Beijerinckia sp. 28-YEA-48: one gene and its partner. The protein of the gene in region 2 interacts with the protein of the main gene of each other region in a pairwise test. Links are inferred from orthologs where the notes say so. Each region holds a gene or a part of one and is shown on either strand. Other genes may lie near its edges.

Region 1 (3,125 bases), 630 kb from region 2 along the record:
ATGAACCAGCGTGGATTCTTTTCCTCGAATACCAGTTCATCAGCGTCAGTCGGCGTGCCGAGGCGATGGCGATAAACGCGATAGGGACGATGGTTTTCGTCCATGCGCACGTAATAGAGGGTTTTTGAATCCGCGCTCCACACGATCGAGCCGTCGGTGTCGGTGATCTTCTCGCGCCGATCCTTATCTTTGCCGGCTTCGCGGATGCGAATGACAAAATATTCCGAGCCCTTCGTATCCGCCGACCAGGCCATACGGCTATGGTCGGGCGAATGTTCAGTCGCTTCGATGTCGAAGAACGGCTTGCCTTTGCCGAGTTTCTCGCCGTCGATGAGAATCTGTTCCTTGCCGCCGTCACGGGGCCTACGGCAGGCCAGCGGATGTTGGCCGCCTTTGCGATAGCGATCGTAGTAAAGCCAAGGACCGTCGGGGGCGGGGACCTGCGAGTCGTCTTCCTTGATACGCCCGCGCATTTCCTTGACGAGCTGTTTGCGCAGCGTCTTCACCGGCGCCAGTACGGCCTCGGCATATTTGTTTTCCGTCTCAAGAAAAGCGCGGATCTTCTTTGGCAATTTGGCTGGCGTTTTCAGCACGGCCTTCCAATTGTCGGCGCGCAGCCAGGCAAAATCATCGGCGATCGTCTGGCCGTGAAAGGTTCGGGCCAGCGGCACGCGCTGTGGTGGCGCGGGAGCCGGCCGTGCCTTGCGTTTGGGCTCGGTTTTCGAAGCCTTTTTGGCGACCTTGGCGCCGAGGGCGTTCGATTTACGGCTAGATTGTTGATCTGACGGTTTCTTCATGGGCCACCCTTGAGTCCCATCCTTGATAGCAGAAGCGCGCCGCGTCTTCGGCTGTCGCTTTTGGTAATCCACGACCTCGAGACTGGATTGATAAATCTACGTATGTATATGTATCATCAAAGTAATGCGCCATTTACAGTGTGTCGAATAACGATGGATTGCTGAGATTTGTGTTACGCGACTAAAAACTGCACTCTTGTTTGCTTAGTATATTGCCATGAATGCCAGTTTGTGCTTTGGGTAGTACAAGTCTATTACACGCGCCCCATTGATTCTTTGAATGTTATTCAGGTGGAAAGTCTCATGAACGATTCCGATAGCTCCAATTTCATCGAGCTCGCAGCCGATATTGTGTCGGCTTATGTCGGTAATAATCCAGTTCCGATGACGGAATTGCCAAATCTAATTGCAGAAGTTCACGCTGCCCTGCAGCGCATTGGCGGTTCGTCTGTGGCCAAGGTCGTCGAGCCGCCCAAGCCGGCGGTTTCGGCCCGTCGTTCCATCCATGATGATTACATCATCTGCTTGGAGGACGGAAAGCGCTTCAAATCGCTGCGGCGGCATTTGCGCTCGCAGTACAACATGAGCCCCGAGCAATATCGCGAGAAATGGGGTTTGCCGAACGATTATCCGATGGTTGCGCCCAATTATGCCAAGGCCCGCTCGCTGTTGGCGAAGGAAATGGGTCTCGGTCAGCAGCGCCGCGGCGCTCGGTAAAGCTTCGCTATACTGTCTTTCGAAAGCCGCCGTGGATCACGGCGGCTTTTTTATTGGCGGCTATTCAGGATCAAGCCGCCGCCAGCGCTGCCGTCGCTTCGCGCCGGATACGCTCGACCATGGCGCGCACGCCGTTGGAGCGCTGCGGGGTGAGATGTTCGATCAGGCCGAGTTGACGAAAAATCGCCAGAGCATCGGTGCCGATGATGTCGCGGGCGCTGTGGCCCGAATAGATCGACAGGATGATGGCAACGAGACCGCGCACGATATGAGCGTCGCTGTCGGCCAGAAAACTCAACACAGGTCCGTTGGCGCCGTCGGTGAGGTGTGTCTGCAGCCAGACCTGGCTGGCGCAGCCATGCACCTTGTTGGCTGCGTTATGGGCGTCTTCGGGCAGGGGATCGAGCGTCCGTCCTAGATCGATGACGTACCGGTAGCGATCCTCCCAGTCGTCGATCAGCTCAAAATCCTCAATGATGGTCTGCAGGCTGGTGGCCATGGGCACGAATTGTCCTTTCATGGCCTATATGGAAGAGCCGGCGGGCTGGCGCCAGCGACAAATCGCGGTGGTTTTCGATATTTTTTGCCAAAACGAGCCTTTGCGGCCGATTTTAGCGCAGTGGCCGCCCAGTTTGATCGGCGAGCAGTTGTGCCGCATCGGCCTCGATCAGCGATTCGATGGTCAGCACTTTGCTGGCTTTGGCCGCCATATCGAGGCAGGAGCGCGGCGAGGATTGGCAGAAGCGGCTGATTTCGCCAGGGATCGTGTCCGCGGCCTGCCGCACCAGGGCGGTGGCGGCCTCGCGCGGGCCGGTCACGGTGCCGCCGTCGCCGCTCCAGGGGATCCAGGAGAAGGTCAGACCAAGCCAGAATACACTGCGCGCAAGGAAGAACATTTGAGCTCTCTGCACCGCCACAACAGCGGACCTCGCGACTATGGCGGGGACACTTCAAATTGACGTCAAATCCTTCGCGCAAATCCGATACGTCGCGGCAATGCTCTGTTCACCATGGTGGCGTGGAACCGCGCTAAATCGGCAACGTCTTCTAAACCATGCAGGCAGTTTTCAGCCGTCAGACGTCCAAAATCCGTCGCTGGAAAGGCTTTTCGACCGTCGGGGCCGTCGCGGTTTAGGGTTCAATAAGATCGCCTTGCGAAGGTGCCCCATGCCGCCGATCGGGGCGGCGTTGGCTTACGAGTAGCGGTGTGTCCTTCCTCAACGGATTGTGGGATCGGATCGGTGGACTGGTGCACGCAAGTGTGACCCAGCCGATCGATCACATCGGCCATCGCCTTTTCATTGCCAGCCGTCTTCTGCTCGGCGCGATGGGCCTTGCCTTCGTGCCCGTTTATTTGGCGCTTTATGGTGCGCCGTCCTTGTGGGACACCGCGTTGCTGGCGTTGCTGCTGGTGCCGCCTTTCACTGCGATGATCGTCTCGACGACGGGGCGACTGCTGTTGTGCCAAGTCATTTCGGCAGCGGCTATGCTCGCTTTCGCCGCTCTGCTCGGTTTTAAATCCAGCTCGCTCTTCAGCGTCGCGGCGGTGTGGCTCATCCTGGTGCCGCTGGAAGCAATGTTCGCCACGCACGCCCGGCTGATCCTTGCGAG
Region 2 (3,322 bases):
TTGCCGACCGTGCTTGGTCTCATAGGTAAAGGCCGGCAGGCTCGCGGCCTCGAACTGCGGCAGGCTCTCCGCATCGACCTTGAGATAGACTTCGCCGCCGGCTTCCAGCGCGAACATCAGGCCATCGGCATAAATGCCGTGGCCGCCAAACATGCGCTTGATGGCGACGGGGCCAAAGGGACGGAACAGATCTTCGAGTTCCGTCTGCCCTGACATGGTCAGTCGTCGAGCTTGGCCGGCGTCAGCGCGACGCTCTCGCCACAGCCGCAGGCCGAGGTCTGGTTGGGATTGTTGAAGACGAAGCCTGACGACAGCTTGTCGATCTTGAAATCCATTTCAGTGCCGAGGAGGAACAGCACCGCTTTGGGATCGACGATGACCTTGACGCCCTTGGCCTCGACCACTTCGTCGAAACGGCCAATCTCGTTGGTCCAATCCATCGTGTAAGACATGCCGGCGCAACCGCCGTTCTTAACGCCGACGCGCAGAGCGGCCACCGGCGTTTCAGCTTGGATCATGATCTCGCGAACGCGCTCGGCAGCGGCGTCCGTCAATGTCATCACCTTGGGTCTCGGCCTCGCGGCCACTGTTGCATTCACCATTTCATCCTCCGGCCGGGTTCAAGGCCCGGGGAAAGAATCTCACGCTTAATATAGGGAGCCATTGAGCCGATGTCAGGGCCTATGATTTAGACCTTTCATCGTTCAAAACTGCCCCTCACCACATATCGAGGGCGACTTTGGCCTCGTCCGACATGCGGCTCTGATCCCAAGCCGGATCGAAAACCATCGAGACATTGACGCCGGACACGCCGTTCACGGTCGAGACCGCATCCTCGACCCATTTCGGCATTTCACCAGCCACCGGGCAGCCCGGCGCCGTCAGCGTCATGTCGATCTCGACCTGGCGGCTTTCACCCACCGCCACTTTATAGATCAGGCCAAGTTCGTAGATATCGACCGGGATTTCCGGGTCGAACACGGTTTTCAACGCCGCAATGATATCCTCGGTGAGCCGCTCCAGCTCTTCCGGCGGGATGCCCGGATCGAGCGTCAGATCCGGCCGGTTCGGCTGGTCTTCGCTGTCCTGCTTCTGGGCGGGCAAGGTATTGGTCATCGGACACCTTCTGCGAGCAGATCTACTATAAAAATAAGGCTTTCTAAGAGCTACGAAAACATGGACTGCGCTTTCAGCAGCGCTTCGGCCAAAGCATCGACCTCGTCCATCGTGTTGTACAGACCGAATGAGGCACGACACGTGGACGTGACGCCATAGCGGCTCAGGAGCGGCATGGCGCAATGGGTGCCGGCCCGCACGGCAACGCCGGCCCGGTCGATGACCGTGGCGACGTCATGGGCATGGGCGCCCTTCATCTCGAAGGAAATGATCGCGCCCCGCTCCCGCGCCCGGCCGAAAATGCGCAGGGAATTGATGCGCGACAGGCGCTCCAGCGCATAGTCGCACAGGGCGTCCTCATGGGCGCGGATAGCGTCGCGGCCGAGCCCATCCATATAGTCGAGCGCGGCGCCAAGCCCGATGGCCTGGACGATCGGCGGCGTGCCGGCCTCGAAGCGATGCGGCGGCTCGTTATAGGTGACGGTGTCCATGCTCACCGTCTCGATCATCTCGCCGCCGCCTTCGAACGGCGGCAGGGCTTCCAGCCACTTGCGCTTGCCGTAGAGCACGCCGATGCCCGTCGGGCCATAAAGCTTGTGGCCGGTGACGATGTAGAAATCGGCATCGAGGTCGCGCACGTCGACGTTCAGATGCACGGCGCCCTGCGAGCCATCGATCAGCACCGGAATGCCGCGCGCATGGGCGATCTCGATCACCTTCTTGATCGGCACGATGGTGCCGAGCACGTTCGACATATGGGTGATCGCGACAATCTTGGTGCGCGGCGTCAGCGCCTTCTCGAACTCATCGAGCAGGAAATTGCCGTCGTCGTCGATGCCCACCCATTTCAGCACGGCGCCATTGCGCTCGCGATGGAAATGCCAGGGCACGATGTTGGAGTGATGCTCCATGATCGACAGGACGATCTCATCGCCCGGGCCGATATGGGCCCGACCGAAGGAGCTGGCGACCAGGTTCAGCGCCTGGGTGGCGCTGCGGGTGAAGATGATCTCTTCGGTCGAGCCCGCATTGAGAAAAGCCCGCGTGCGCTCGCGCGCCGTCTCATAGGCTTCCGTCGCCGCATTGGCGAGGTAATGCAGGCCACGATGGACGTTGGCATATTCATGCTCATAGGCATGGCGCATGCGGTCGAGCACCTGACGCGGCTTCTGGGCCGAGGCGCCATTGTCGAGATAGACAAGCGGCTTGCCATAGGGACGCTCGTTCAGGATCGGAAAATCCTGACGCACTTTCATGACGTCGTAAGGCTGCACCCGCGTATTCATGATTTCACGCGCTGCGCGAGCCAGGCGCGCACCTTATCCATGAGCTGTTCACGCACCAGTTCATCGCCCACCCGGTCGATGGCTTCTCCAGCGAACGCTTCGAGCAGCAGCGCCTCGGCCTCGGCCGGCGGAATGCCACGCGCATGGGCATAGAAGAGATGATTTTCGTTCAAGGAGCCGCAGGTGGCGCCATGGCCGCAGATCACGTCGTCGGCGAAGATTTCCAACTCCGGCTTGTTGTTCATCGCCGCCGTGTCGGACAGCAGGATGGTCTGCGATTTCATGCCGCCGTCGGTCTTCTGCGCATTGGGCTGCACAACGATCTTGCCCTGAAAAACGCCCGTCGCCGCATCATCGACAATGTAGCGATAGAATTCGCGGCTCTCGCAGCGCGGCGCGGTGTGATCGACCACCAGGGTCGTGTCCGCGTGCTGGCGGTCGCGCAGCAGCGTGGCGCCATGGAGGCCAATCTTGGCGTGCTCGCCGAGGCTGCGCAGGAAAATCTGATGGCGCGAAACGCCAGCGCCCGACGACAGTGAGAACGACTGGAAAGTGGCGCGCGCGGCCAGCTCGACGCCTAATGTCGACAGGCTGAGCGCGCGGTTGCCCGCTTCATTGACCCGCACATGTTCGACGCGCGCCGACGGCGCGACATGGAATTCGATCAGCGCGTGGGTCTGATAGCTGAGCTCATCGGGACCGCGATGGGTTTCGAGGACGAGCACATCGGCGCCCTCGACCACTTCGATCACCAGATGGGGAAATGTCGAGAAAGCCTCTGCGCCGATCTCGCGGAAATCGAGATGGACGACGCTGCGATGGGCCGGCGGCACGCGCAAAGTCGTGGTGCGCCCGGCGAAGGCACGATGCAAGGCCACGGCCCCGTCATCGCCATAGGCATCGCCAGCAGCCGCGGGCTG

What was found.
Region 1: the proteins of BLW50_RS10155 (region 2) and BLW50_RS13070 interact in binary tests that used the Escherichia coli proteins (3 or more experiments, as listed by UniProt). The link is inferred for Beijerinckia sp. 28-YEA-48 from one-to-one orthologs.

The regions. Positions count from the first base shown.
Region 1 is NZ_FNSI01000001.1:2,781,117-2,784,241, reverse strand. What follows is about bases 300-3,102. They hold BLW50_RS13070 (SufE family protein), read right to left. Parts: upstream 2,014-3,102; coding sequence 1,585-2,013; downstream 300-1,584. Other genes in these bases: BLW50_RS13060 (PAS domain-containing sensor histidine kinase), read left to right, coding at 2,722-3,102; BLW50_RS13065 (hypothetical protein), read right to left, coding at 2,126-2,410; BLW50_RS13075 (Ros/MucR family transcriptional regulator), read left to right, coding at 1,101-1,514; BLW50_RS13080 (S9 family peptidase), read right to left, coding at 300-797. Outside these bases: more of BLW50_RS13080, read right to left, coding at 1-299; more of BLW50_RS13060, read left to right, coding at 3,103-3,125. UniProt on the Escherichia coli protein: Participates in cysteine desulfuration mediated by SufS. Cysteine desulfuration mobilizes sulfur from L-cysteine to yield L-alanine and constitutes an essential step in sulfur metabolism for biosynthesis of a variety of sulfur-containing biomolecules.
Region 2 is NZ_FNSI01000001.1:2,146,931-2,150,252, forward strand. The notes cover bases 285-3,284. They hold BLW50_RS10155 (cysteine desulfurase), read right to left. Parts: upstream 2,403-3,284; coding sequence 1,167-2,402; downstream 285-1,166. Other genes in these bases: BLW50_RS10145 (HesB/IscA family protein), read right to left, coding at 285-602; BLW50_RS10150 (SUF system Fe-S cluster assembly protein), read right to left, coding at 718-1,116; sufD (Fe-S cluster assembly protein SufD), read right to left, coding at 2,399-3,284. In the rest of the region: BLW50_RS10140 (TfoX/Sxy family protein), read right to left, coding at 1-216; more of BLW50_RS10145, read right to left, coding at 219-284; more of sufD, read right to left, coding at 3,285-3,322. UniProt on the Escherichia coli protein: Cysteine desulfurases mobilize the sulfur from L-cysteine to yield L-alanine, an essential step in sulfur metabolism for biosynthesis of a variety of sulfur-containing biomolecules.